2 regions of the Brevibacillus parabrevis genome follow, and region 2 is predicted to be linked to the other one. Evidence: a T-box and tRNA genes for the amino acid it is inferred to sense, from the RefSeq annotation. Region 2 holds a T-box; the other holds one or more tRNA genes.
What was found. The T-box of region 2 lies ahead of serS (serine--tRNA ligase). A T-box ahead of a tRNA ligase gene usually reads a tRNA of that ligase, here a tRNA-Ser.
Positions count from the first base shown of each region.

Region 1: it has a tRNA-Ser gene. The T-box ahead of serS (serine--tRNA ligase) is inferred to sense a tRNA for this amino acid. The anticodon was not compared.

Region 1 covers NZ_CP064090.1:4,827,373-4,834,231, reverse strand. The annotation lists gene IRJ17_RS22180 (peptidase) at 1-541, shown strand, start outside; gene IRJ17_RS22175 (aldehyde dehydrogenase family protein) at 708-2,126, shown strand; tRNA gene IRJ17_RS22170 (tRNA-Ser) at 2,201-2,289, shown strand; gene IRJ17_RS22165 (acyl-CoA synthetase) at 2,623-4,191, shown strand; gene IRJ17_RS22160 (exo-beta-N-acetylmuramidase NamZ domain-containing protein) at 4,588-6,747, opposite strand.
Region 2 covers NZ_CP064090.1:846,626-853,484, forward strand. The annotation lists gene aceB (malate synthase A) at 1-1,210, opposite strand, end outside; gene serS (serine--tRNA ligase) at 1,701-2,981, opposite strand; T-box leader at 3,031-3,251, opposite strand; gene pdxT (pyridoxal 5'-phosphate synthase glutaminase subunit PdxT) at 3,390-3,965, opposite strand; gene pdxS (pyridoxal 5'-phosphate synthase lyase subunit PdxS) at 3,976-4,860, opposite strand; gene IRJ17_RS04250 (D-alanyl-D-alanine carboxypeptidase family protein) at 4,970-6,277, opposite strand; gene IRJ17_RS04255 (hypothetical protein) at 6,480-6,755, shown strand.

The DNA of each region.
Region 1 (6,859 bases), 2.1 Mb from region 2:
CGACCGTCTCGATGATCCGCTGTACGCCAAGCTGCCGATTCCGATACCGATCAACATCGGGGTCATCGAAGGCGGAAAATGGCCGTCGTCTGTCGCGGATCTCGTCAAGCTGGAAGGCAGGATGGGAGTCGCTCCCGGCGAGCAGATGGAGGATGCCAAGGCAGAAATGGAAGCGGCTTTGCAGCGTCTGGCAGAAGTCGATCCGTGGTTTGCGGAGCAGCCAGTCGAGCTGGAATGGTACGGCGCGCGCTGGGTGCCGGGGGATGTCGCACAGGATCATCCGCTCATGGACATTTTGCAGGACAAGTTTGCGGCCGTGACGGGCGAGCGTGCCATTGTGGAAGCATCTCCGTGGGGAACAGACGGCGGCTTGTTGACGGCTTTGGCCGATACGCCTGCTATCGTCGTGGGACCTGGCGTTACACAAGTAGCGCACTATCGGGACGAGTACATCGTTTTGGATGACGTCTTCCGCTGCGCGGAAATTTTTGCTTTGACTCTGCTCGACTGGTGCGGGGTAGCCGAAGGGCCAGCGCAGTAAGGAAGCCGCAGCGTCTTTTTCTAGGGCGCTTTTAAGCTACTTGAGACGGTAATTGTGAAAAAAAGGAAAAAGTTTGAGCGCAGGACAAGGAAGCGCCGTCTGCTCTGGAGAATGATTGGGAGAGGCTTTGAGAGATCCAATCGTGTCAGGGACGGAGGAGACGGCGATGAGAAGAGCGTGTTTTATCGGGGGAAAGTGGATACCTATGGCAGACCATGCCCCGTTGTATTCGCCTTGTACAGGTCAGGTGATCGCACACATTCCCCAGGCGGATGCTGTGGCAGTAGAGCGGGCGATTGCAGCGGCCGAAGAAGCTACAACCCCCATGCGCCGCATGCCAGCTTACCAGCGTGCAGCCATTCTGGAGAAAATCGCCATCCTGTTGGATGAGCGAATGGAGGAAGCTGCCCGGATCGTCGCGCTGGAAGCGGGAAAACCGATTCGGACAGCGCGCGGCGAAATCATCCGCACGGTGCAGACGTACAGGTTTGCAGCGGAAGAAGCCAAGCGGCTGCACGGGGAAACGATTCCGCTGGACGCTGCTATCGGTGGCGAAGGCCGTCTCGCTTACACGGTGCGCGAGCCTTTGGGAGTCGTGGGCGCGATCACGCCGTTTCCTTTTCCGTTCAATTCCATAGCGCACAAGGTCGGGCCTGCGCTCGCTGCTGGCAATACAGTCGTATTGAAGCCAGCTTCGCAGACCCCGATCAGTGCGCTTTTTCTCGCTGAGCTGGCAGAGCAGGCTGGACTCCCGGCAGGAGCGTTAAACGTCGTCACAGGCAGCGCAGAGGTCGTGGGCCACAAGCTGGTTACCGACCCGCGAGTTCGCGCCGTGACCTTTTCCGGAAGCCCTGAAGTGGGAGTCGAGGTGCGCAATCGGGCGGGCTTGAAAAAAGTGATTTTGGAGCTAGGCGCCAATTCTGCGGTCATCGTCGACCGCGATACGCCGCTGGACGAGGTCGTTCTGCGCTGCTTGTTCGGGGCTTTTGCTTATTCCGGTCAAGTGTGTGTGTCTGTGCAACGAATTTATGTCGTGACGGACATCTACGACGAATTTGTCCGCCGCTTTGTGGAACAGACGGTGGCGTTGCGCGGGGGAGATTCGCTGGAAGAAGAAGCAGACTTTTCCGCCATGGTCCATCCGAAGCAGACAGAGCGCGTGCTTGCCTGGATCGGGGAAGCGCTCGACCAAGGGGCGAAGCTCGCCTGCGGCGGCGAACTGATGGGGCGGATGCTTTTGCCGACCGTCCTGACGCATGTGCCGCGGGAGGCAAAGATTGCCCGCGAGGAAGTATTCGGGCCTGTCGTCATGATCAATCCGGTACAGTCGGTCCAGCAGGCGATCAGGCTGGTCAATGATTCGCGGTACGGCTTGCAGGCGGGGGTTTACACGAACAATTTGTCACTGGCGTTGGAAGCGGCGGACGAGCTTAGAGTGGGCGGGGTTATCATCAATGACATCCCGACGTTCCGGGTGGATCACATGCCGTTTGGCGGCGTGAAGGAGAGCGGGCTGGGACGGGAAGGTGTCGCGTGCGCCGTCGAGGAACTGAGCGAGTTGAAGCTCGTCGTCGTCAAGCGGTAAAGCGGTAGGTTCGCTTCTGCCGACGCTTGCAAGCGGTCTTGCAGCTGTGCTATAGTTAAACCAGCTATTGATGCGGAGGGATACCGAAGTGGTCATAACGGGGCGGTCTTGAAAACCGTTAGAGTGCAAGCTCACGCGGGTTCGAATCCTGCTCCCTCCGCCACCATGTTTTCATTACCCGAATAGGACACGAAGATCTCTTTCGTTTAAAGAGGTCTTTTTTATATCAGCAAAATGCAAGCGTGTGCTCCGACGCCGAAGCTGCCCATTCCAGCACACACCGTTTTTTTCCTCAAAATCCAGAAGAACCAATATCGAAGAGCGGCCCGTTTTAAGATATGCTGTACACAAGGACTCGAATGTTTCTTGGGGCCTGCGGCAGCTTCAATAATGCAGAGGGAGCTGCCGTCTTTTTTTGCTATTAAAAGTCAGAAAATAAACATAACACAGAAAATTGAGATATAATAAGGGGGAATACGGTGAGGGAGGGTTTGTGATGATGGAAGCCCAACGAGTAAGAAGAAATACGCTTGGCGATATTTTGCGACGAAGCAGGCTGCGCTACCCCGAGAAGATTGCCTTGCAATTTGAGGAAGAGGTACTTACATACACGAAGTTGGATCAACTTGTCAATCAGGCTGCGCACACCTTCCTCGCCAAAGGATTGCAAAAAGGGGAGCGAGTGGCGGTTCTGTCCAGAAACTCCATGGACTTTGTCATCCTCAACTTTGCGCTGGCCAAAGCGGGGCTGATTATGGTGCCGATCAACTTCATGCTGCATACAAACGATGTGGCTTTTATTTTCGGACATGCAGAGGTGAGCGCCTGCTTTGTGGCTCCGGAATTTCTCACGGTCGCCAAGGAAGCGCTCGAATCGGCAAACTTATCGCCCAAGCTTTTGTCGCTGATCTCCAGGCCAGCGGTGCAGGAAGGAGAGTGGGTGCCGTTTCGCCCGCTGATTGAGGGCGCCAGTACGGAAGAGCCGGAGCTGGAGCTGGCCGACGAGGATGTCGCCCACATTTTGTACACGAGCGGCACGGAATCGAGGCCAAAAGGAGTCATGCTGACGCACAGCAGCATTCTTTCGGAATACGTCAGCACGATTATAGAAGGAAATATGTCGCACGATGATGTAGCTGTGCACGCGCTTCCTTTGTTCCATAGCGCGCAGCTGCACTGCTTCCTCGGGCCGTATGTATATCTGGGTGGCACCGGCATTATTTTGGAGCAAGCGACGCCAGGCTTGATGCTTCAGGTCGTAGAGAGCCACCAGGCGACACAGCTTTTTTGCCCGCCGACTGTTTGGATTGCCTTGCTCCGCTCTCCCGAGTTTTCGTCGCGGAACTTGTCTTCGCTGCAAAAATGTTACTACGGCGCGGCGATCATGCCTGTAGAAGTGTTGAAGGAGCTGGGAACACGTCTGCCCAATGCGCAATTTTACAACTTCTACGGACAGACCGAGGTAGCTCCGCTGGCGACGGTATTGCAGCCGAAGGACCAGATTCGCAAAGCCGGATCGGCTGGCAAACCTGCGCTCAATGTAGAGACAAAAATTGTCGATGACGATGGCGTCGAGGTGCCCAGGGGCTGCGTTGGCGAGATTGTTCATCGAACGAGCCATGCGATGATCGGTTATTTCCGCGACGAAGAAAAGACGCAGGCAGCTTTTCTCGGCGGCTGGTTCCACAGCGGCGACTTGGGGATTATGGATGAAGAAGGCTATATTACTGTCGTCGACCGGAAAAAGGACATGATCAAATCAGGCGGGGAAAACGTAGCGAGCAGGGAAGTCGAGGAGCTGATCTACCAGCACCCGAAAGTATCGGAAGTAGCTGTAATCGGCATTCCCCATCCGTATTGGATCGAGGCTGTGGCGGCAGTCGTGGTGCCAAAGGCAGGCGAGACTGTGTCGGAAGAAGAAATGCTCGCCTTTTGCAAAGAGCGCCTCGCCTCGTTCAAGGCACCGAAGTATGTCTTTATCACGGACACGCTCCCGCGCAACCCGAGCGGGAAAATATTAAAGCGTGAACTGCGTCTGCGCTACGACACGCTGCCGACTTCGTAAGTCGTTTGGGGGCAGTAGGGGCTGGTTCGCCACTGCGGACAAAAGCCCGGCTCGATACATGGCTGGTTCGCCGCTGCGAACAAAAGCCTAGCTCGATGCAAGGGCTAGTCCGCCCCTGTGAACAAAAGCCTAGCTCGATGCAAGGGCTAGTCCCCCCTGCGAACAAAAGCCTAGCTCGATGCAAGGGCTAGTCCGCCCCTGTGGACAAAAGCCTAACTCGATGCAAGGGCTGGTTCGCCCCTGTGAACAAAAGCCTAACTCGATGCATGAGCTGGTCTGGTGCTACAAACAAAAGCCCGTCCCGATGCAAGGGCAGGGGCTGACCCACCCTCCAAACAAAAAACCCGCTCGATCACCGGATGTTTCGGCTGTCGGGCGGGTTTTTTTGCCTGTATCCTATTTCACATGAGACACAGTCGGCTGGTCAGGGTGGATTGCTTCAAAGCGGTAGCCTTTTGCTTTCAAAAAGGCGATTACTTCAGGCAGTGCCTGGGCCGTAGGTGTTTTCGTGCTCGCATCGTGCATGAGCACGACAATTTCTTTTTGGGCCTTTACTTGCGCCTTGACGTTGGCGAGAGCTTGCTGGGCTGTATATTTATTGCTGCGGGCGTCGCCGTTGGTCACATTCCAGTCGATGAACGTATAGCCTCTTTTGTTCGCTTCGGCTTTAATGGCGTTCATGACAGGCGCTTGCTTGCTGTATCGTTTCGTATCCTGGTATTTGAGGCTGACGGTGTTGGTGCTGCCGCCCGGATAGCGGAACAGGACGGGCTTGACTCCCGTTGCTTTTTCGATCAGCTGGTTGCCTTTTTCCAGATCGGCAAAAAAGGCTTCCATGCTTTTGTACACAATCTTGTAGTCATGCGAGTACGTATGACCACCGATAGCATGGCCTTCTGCCACAATTCGTTTCAGAATCGCTTCGTGGCCGGGCACATTTCTTCCGACGATGAAGAAAGTAGCTTTGACCTGATTTTTTTTCAGCGTATCCAAAATTTGCGGTGTTACCGGAGAAGGGCCATCGTCAAAAGTCAAATACGCGATCTTGTCGCCAGGCTTTGGTGCAGGGACTGCTGGCGGCTTCTGCGCTGGTGCAGGCGGCTTGGGAGCCGGAGTGTTCGTACCAGGCGGCTTGGCAGGCTCTGGCGTGCTTGGAGCCGGAGTGTTCGTACCAGGCGGCTTGGCAGGCTCTGGCGTGCTTGGAGCCGGAGTGTTCGTACCAGGTGGCTTGGCAGGCTCTGGAATGCTTGGAGCTGGTGGCGTAACGGTTCCAGGCTTGCCAGCAGGCGGTGCAGGTGGAACAGGTGGTTTGGCCGGGACCGGAGCAGCGTACGGACTATGAATCGCTCCAGACGGCACGAACGGCGTCTCCCCATAGATTAAAAAGCTTTTGCGCAGCTCGACGAATTTGCCCAGCGCTTCTGCATAGGAAGCGACGATTTCTTGCGGGCTTTTGCCTTGGGCAAGCAATTGGGCGATTTTGCTGGTGCCCATGACTTGATCGAACATCGTGATTTCTTTCTCGGTGCTCTGTGGAACCGCAAACGGCTGAAGCTGTCGCGCGTAGGCAAGCGCGTACAGACCTGTGCGAACCGGATTGAAAACGCGCGAATCGTGGATGTGCAGGCGCACGCCGCCAGCGTTTTCCTTCTTCTCAGGGAGAAAAAGCACGCCAGGCAGCAAGCTGCCGTTCAACAAGTCGGCGAACTGGACGGAATCGATGCCTTCCGCGCCGATCCAGGCAAAGTTGTCCGCTTGCTTGACCGGTGTGCCTTCGCCGAGTCCGGTAGCCATGTACCCGTAGACGGACCTCAGGTCAGGAAGGTGCGGGGAGCTTGGCACCCATTTCAGCCCCGTATCGGGGTAGGTCATGCCGCGCGTGTAGCCTTCCATCGGAACGACATACAAATCAGCGCCGATCGAGCGGTTGAAGAACAGGGCAAGCTCGCCGATGGTCATCCCGTGAGCGAGAGGCAGCTCGTCGATGCCGATGAACGATTGATAAGGTTTTTCCAGGACTGGTCCCTCCACGATTGTGCCGCCAAGCGGATTCGGGCGATCGAGCACGACGATTCGTTTGCCTTGTTCCTTCGCCGCAGCCATGGCGTAGTGGAGTGTCGATATGTACGTATACGTTCGGGAGCCTGTATCTTGCAAGTCGACGAGCAAAGTGTCAAAATGCCCCATCATCTCCGGCGTCGGCTGGCGAGTCGAGCCGTACAAGCTGTAGACAGGAATCCCGTAAACCGGATGGGTGTAGCTCTTCGCCTGAGTGCCGACCTGCTCTTTGCCGTCCAGGCCATACTCCGGGGCGAAAAGAGCCGTGAGTTTGACAGAGCGGTCGCGCCGCAACAGGTCGATCGTGCTCGCTCCCTGACTGTTGATTCCGGTTTGATTCGTGATCAGCCCGACGTTTTTCCCCTCAATCAGCTGATGAAAGCGGTCAAACAACAAATCGCTTCCCAGTTGAACCGCAGTCGTATTGGCAGAACTGCCGCCGGGAGGGATCATGGTCAAGATCAATGCGAGGATAAGAAAAGGAATAAACTTTTTCATCATCATTGCCTCTTTCGAAAAAATACTGTCGTTTCTTGCTTCATTGTAACGCGTTTTGGGAGGAATATGGTTGTATTTTTGTAACAATTTGAAATTAGGTCAAAAGATAGAG
Region 2 (6,859 bases):
CCTGCACCTGCACGTCCTCGCGCTTATACCAGATCTGGTTCGGCTCTCTCATCAAACGATTGAAAACCTCCATGGCAACTGGCACCAATGCCGGATGAGCTACCCATGTACCATCGTGCCCGTCGTATGCTTCCCGCTCTTTGTCGGCACGTACTTTGGCAATCGCTTCTTCATTTTTGACCGGGTCGTTTTTCACCGGAATTTGCGCTGCCATTCCGCCAATGCAAGGTGCCTGGCGTTTGTGGCAAGTCTTCACCGCCAAAGTGGTGTAGGCTTTCATGAACGGAACCGTCATCGTCACTTGTGCCCGGTCAGGCGTAATGACATCCGGGCTATTGCGCAGCTTTTTAATGTAGCTGAAAATGTAATCCCAACGCCCGCAGTTCAATCCCGCACTGTGCTCGCGCAGCTCATACAAAATTTCATCCATTTCAAAAGCAGCGAGAATCGTTTCGATCAGCACCGTCGCGCGAATCGTCCCCCGCGGAATATTCAGTTCCTCCTGGGCGAAAACAAACACATCGTTCCAGAGGCGCGCTTCCAGATGGCTTTCCAGCTTCGGCAAGTAAAAATACGGGGCTGTCTTGTTCGCGATCAAGGCATCGACGTTGTGGTAAAAATAAAGACCAAAGTCGAGCAGGCTGCCGGAAATCGGCTGTTGGTCAAGGAGTATGTGTTTTTCATCGAGGTGCCAGCCACGCGGCCGTACGATCAATACAGCCGTCTTCTCATTCAGGGTGTACTGTTTTCCTTCCGGGCTGGTGTATGATATGTTGCGGCGAACCGCGTCCTTCATGTTGATCTGTCCCTGGATCGAGTTTTCCCATGTAGGCGAATTGGCATCTTCAAAATCGGCCATGAACATGCGAGCGCCTGAGTTCAGCGCATTGATCACCATTTTGCGGTCGCCAGATGGCCCGGTGATCTCCACTCTTCGATCCAAAAGATCATGCGGCAGTGGAGCAATCGTCCAATCTCCGTTGCGAATCTCGGCTGTTTCCGGCAAAAAGTCAGGCAGTTGTCCCGCATCAATTTTCAGCTGACGTTCCTTGCGATCGGCAAGCAGTTGCTGCCGTCTGTCGCCAAACTTTTGTTCCAGCTTGATCACAAATTGAACCGCCTCTGGCGTGAGGATGTCCTGATAGCCGGAATGCATCTCGCCAGTGATCTGAATCTCCAGCGGATATGGATTAGTTGGAATCGTAGTCAAAACTGGTCACCATCCTTGATAACGTCCGAATTATTATGGTACAGATTCGTTTTCGAAAAGTTATTATAGTACAGTAGGTGCAAAAAAAATGATCTAATCCTGATATCCGCTGCCGCTGCAATGACTGCAACTCACATGCCCATCTCCCAAACAATGATGGCAAGCCGCTCCGTTGTCATCGTGACCAACGCCTCCACATCTTGGGCAATTTTGTTCGCCGTTTCCTTCACACCGATAGCAGTCCATTTTCTTTCCCTCCATATCTGTATTAAAACAATATTCTTTAAATTTGTTTTTATTATATAACAGACACTAATACAGCGCAACACAATTTTCAAAAAAATCACACTGTATTAGAACACATTTTATCAAAACATGCCCTTGTCCTTGATTTACAGCTCTTTTTGGCAAAAACAAAGCAGCCCCTGACCCGTCAGAATCAGAAGGCTGCTTTGCTTTTCCATATGCTTTTATGCGTTTCTTTGCTCGCTTATTTCGGGGAGATTTTTTCTACTCCACCCATATACGGACGCAAAACTTCCGGAATGGTGATGGAACCGTCTTGTTCCTGGTAGTTCTCCAAAATGGCTGCTACTGTACGGCCGATCGCAAGACCCGATCCGTTCAAAGTGTGCACAAATTCCGGCTTCGATTTTGTATCGCGGCGGAAACGGATATTGGCACGGCGAGCCTGGAAGTCCTCGAAGTTCGAGCACGACGAGATTTCCCGGTACGTATTGTAGCTTGGAATCCAAACTTCCAAGTCGAATTTCTTCGCCGCAGTAAATCCGAGATCTCCGGTACACATGCTCAGCACGCGGTATGGCAGTCCAAGCAGCTGCAACACCTTCTCCGCATTTTTCACCAGTTTATCCAGCTCATCGTAGGAATCTTCCGGTTTGACGAACTTCACCAGCTCGACTTTGTTGAATTGGTGCTGACGAATCAGACCACGCGTGTCGCGCCCTGCCGAACCTGCTTCCGAACGGAAACAAGCACTGAACGCCGTATAGTATTTAGGCAAGTCTGCTCCATCCATGATTTCGTCGCGGTGCATGTTCGTCACTGGCACCTCTGCGGTAGGAATCAGGAAGTAATCAGGACCTTCCAGTTTAAAAGCATCTTCTTCAAACTTAGGCAATTGTCCGGTTCCGGTCATGCTCGCGCGGTTCACGATGAATGGCGGGATGACTTCTTCATATCCGTGTTCATTGGAATGGAGATCCATCATGAAGTTCATCAACGCCCGCTCCAGACGCGCTCCCAGTCCTTTGTAAAAGACAAAGCGGCTTCCGGTTACCTTCGCTGCCGTTTCAAAATCGAGAATACCAGCCTGGCTGGCTACTTCCCAGTGTGGTTTCGCCTCAAAACCAAAGTTGCGAGGCTCGCCCCACGTCCAAGCCACCACGTTGTCATCTTCCGAAGTACCAATTGGTGTGCTTTCATGTGGCAGGTTAGGCAGGCTCAGCAAAATCAGTTCTTGCTGTTCATCCAGCCCACGCAGTTCCTCATCCAACGCTTTGATGCGCTCATTTACTTCTTTCATTTCCGCGATCAAATGGTCGGCGTTCTCTTTGTTCCGTTTCATGACGGCTACTTGCTCAGATACCGTGTTGCGTTTATTTTTCAGAGCTTCCGCTTCCTGAATAACTTGACGGCGTTTTTCGTCCACTTCTGCAAACTGATCCAGAGCGGAAATATCTTCGTTGCGATGCGCCAAACGGCGTTTTACTTCTTCCAAATCCTGACGCAATACTTTTACGTCCAACATGTTCGAATCCCTCCGAATCGATAATAAAATGCAAAAAACACCCGTCCCCATAAGGGACGAGTGTTGTATACCCGCGTTGCCACCCTCGTTGATACACGCCAAGACTGCACATGTATCCACTCAATCCGTCGTAACGGGACGGTTCCGGACAAAGTTCATTCCTTTGCCACTCCGAGATGGATTCCCCCACAGACCGGATCGGTTTGCACCCACCACCGACTCTCTGCACCAGATTCTTCATGAGGTACTTGTTCTCATCATCGCATTCTCATTCATGCATACTTCTATTGTTAACTGTACTACAGGTTCTATACGTATGTAAAGGCTACTCCGCGATGATCTTCATACAAAAAAAGACCGGCATCTTGTTCATGCCGATCTTCTTTCGAGGATGTTTATTGATTGGCTTTAGCTTCTGTACTCTTTGACCATTTCGAGGAAATATTTGTGCAGCCGTGCATCTTCGGTCAATTCCGGGTGAAAAGCAGCCGCCAGGTAGTGACCGTTTCGGGCAACGACGATCTTTTCATCGTACTTGGCAAGCACCTCAGCATTTTCTCCGACTTCTACGATGTAAGGAGCGCGGATAAACACTGCCGGGTAATCTGCACCGACACCAGCTACGGGCATTGTGACCTCGAAGCTTTCTTTTTGCCGACCAAACGCGTTCCGCTCCACCTTGATATCCATCAGCCCCAGATGGCATTCATCCTGCCCCTGAATCTGCTTGGCCAAGAGAATCGCTCCCGCGCAAGTGCCGAAGATTGGCTTTCCAGCGCTTCCGAACTCACGAAGCGCATCCATGAATCCGTACTTATGCATCAGCTTGCTGATCGTCGTGCTCTCTCCGCCTGGGAGAACCAATCCGTCGAGGTCTGCGAGTTCCTCTGCTTTTTTGACAGGAACGGCTGTCGCCCCTGCTTCCTCCAGCATGCGCAAGTGTTCTGCCACAGCCCCTTGCAGCGCGAGTACACCGATTTTCATTTGACTCACCTTACCAGCCGCGCTCTTGCATGCGATCAGCTTCGCGAATTTTGGAAATTTCGATTCCCGTCATCGCACTGCCCAAGCCTTTTGATACGCGTGCGATCAGCTCGTAATCTGTGTAGTGGGTAGTTGCCTCGACAATTGCCCGCGCGAATTTTTCCGGATTTTCCGATTTGAAAATACCCGAGCCGACGAATACGCCGTCAGAGCCCAATTGCATCATCAGTGCCGCATCTGCCGGGGTAGCTACGCCACCAGCCGCGAAGTTCACGACAGGCAGTTTGCCTGTTTGGTGTACTTGTTCGAGCAGTTCGTATGGAGCACCCAAATTTTTCGCTTCTGCCATCAGCTCATCGTAAGACATCGCCTGCACTTTGCGGATTTGAGCCATCATCGTGCGCATATGGCGAACTGCCTCTACGATGTTCCCGGTCCCTGGCTCACCTTTTGTGCGGATCATGGAAGCTCCTTCTCCGATGCGGCGAAGCGCTTCGCCCAGATCACGCGCACCACATACGAACGGCACAGTGAAGTCTTTTTTGTTGATGTGGTACAAATCGTCCGCTGGGGTCAAAACTTCACTTTCATCCAGGTAATCTACACCCATTGACTCCAATACGCGGGCTTCGACAAAATGTCCGATACGAGCTTTTGCCATAACAGGGATAGAAACAGCGTTCAGAACTTCCTCCACAATGCCCAGATCAGCCATACGGGCTACTCCGCCAGCAGCACGGATATCAGAAGGTACGCGTTCCAGCGCCATAACAGCTACGGCGCCAGCAGCTTCAGCAATCTTTGCTTGCTCAGCATTTACGACGTCCATGATAACGCCGCCTTTTTGCATCTCAGCCATACCTTTTTTTACGCGGGACGTTCCTACTTGTACCATATGAAAATTCCCCCTACATCATGAAGTCAGAACCGTAACTGTTATGCTCTGTTATGGTTCCTTGTTACCGTCATTGTAAACGATAGATGAGGGGGAAAACAACTATTATTTAATTTCCTGTTCCACTACTGAACAAGTTGCTGAAAAATTGAATGATGCTGCGGAAGAACAAACGAATCCAGCTCGCCTCTTCCACCTCTTGGCTTGCCACTACATCCACGCCTGCTTTTGCCGCGTCTTCCGGCTGGAGGTAATCGGTGTCTTTTGCCCCTTCTTCTTTCAGTACGAGCTTACCGATTACTTGGCCTTGCTTGATTGGCGCGTTCAAGTCTTGGAAGGTAACTGTTGGGGTGAATTTTGCTTCCCCGCCAATTTTGGTCAGTACGTTTACTTCGCTGCCTGTTACTGCTGGTACTGTCAGTTCTACCCCGTTCTTTACAGGTGCAGTTTCAAAGCCTTTTACAGAAGCATTCTTGTCCAACTGCTTGGTTAATTTGAAATTGCTGAAACCGTAGTCGTAAAGCTTTTTGGTTTCTACGAAGCGCTTTGTTTTGCTGTCTGTTCCCATGACAACAGAAATCAAGCGCATGTTATCACGAACGGCCGTACCAGTAAAACAATTGCCTGCTGCTTGGGTATAACCAGTCTTTAATCCGTCTACACCTTGATAGTAATTCGGGAGATCAGGCAGCATCCAGTTGTTATTCGCCATTTTCAGCTCATTTTTAGAACCGGGACGGAACGTAAACCGTGGGATCTTGGATACTTCCAAAGCTTCTGGGAAATCACGAATCAGGTTTCTAGCGAGGATGGCCGAATCGCGAGCAGACATCAGGTTTTCCACTTGATCTGTCTTAACGGAATATGGTCCCAACTCGTTGGCTGGCAAACCGCTAGATGTTACGAAAGACGTGTTTTTCATACCAAACTCTGCAGCCTTCTTGTTCATCATCTGCACGAAGTTTGCTTCACTGCCCGCAATCTTTTCAGCAAGCAGTACAGTTGCGTCATTAGCAGAAACGACAGCCATCGCATTGTACAGCTCTCTGACTGTGAAGGACTCACCTAGATTTAGGTATACGCCAGACGTATCGGAGATTCTTGCCACATAGAAGGCATACTCACTTACGGGCACCTTCTCATCCCAGCTGATTTTCTTCTCCTTGATTGCTTCTTGCACCAGGTATTCCGCCATCATCTTACTCATGCTGGCAGGTGGCAGTGAGGCATCTGGATTCATACTGTACAATATTTTTCCTGTTGATGCCTCTAATAGAATGGCAGATTTCGCTGCCAGTTGTAGATCGGCTGCAGGTGCTGCATCGGCCTTCGTCGCCGCTCCTCCCATTGCGGTTGCAAACACTGCGAGAGAAAGGATCAGACCTGTCAGTCGCTTTTTCCATGTTGTTCGCTTCATAGTTTCTTCTCACTCTCCAATTCTGTCATAAATTCATACGGTAATTGAGCACCAAGTGTAAGTTTAACATACCATTACGATCTCATTGAAGTCCAAATAGACTCATTAGTAGGTAATTGATTGGATATATAAAATATAATTGAAATTAAATTATATTATGGTATAAATGGCAATATATTCAATATTTAAGGAGGCTTATCTCGTGAATAAGGTTTTATACACTTTTGCTTCACTCGCTCTTGGTTTGGTTGTTATGAATCCAGTTTCTGCTCATGCCGCAGTCGAAAAAAGGAACACCGATTCCCTAGTGGAACAGCAAACTAAAAAGGATATTAGTACCATGAGCATTGAACTTGACTGGAGGTCTTTCAGCGTAACACAGGGAGGTACATATATTGGCCGTGACACATTCCATCTCTTTGGAAAGGCTAACGCTGGATTAGATGCTTCAAATAGTAACTGCGATGTAACAGTTTAACATCGAAAAATTAAGCGAGAATGGAAAAGTAGAGAAAACAATTAAATTAGGAAGATTAACTGCGCCAAAAGGCAATACTGATTATACCGACCCAGTATCTGTCG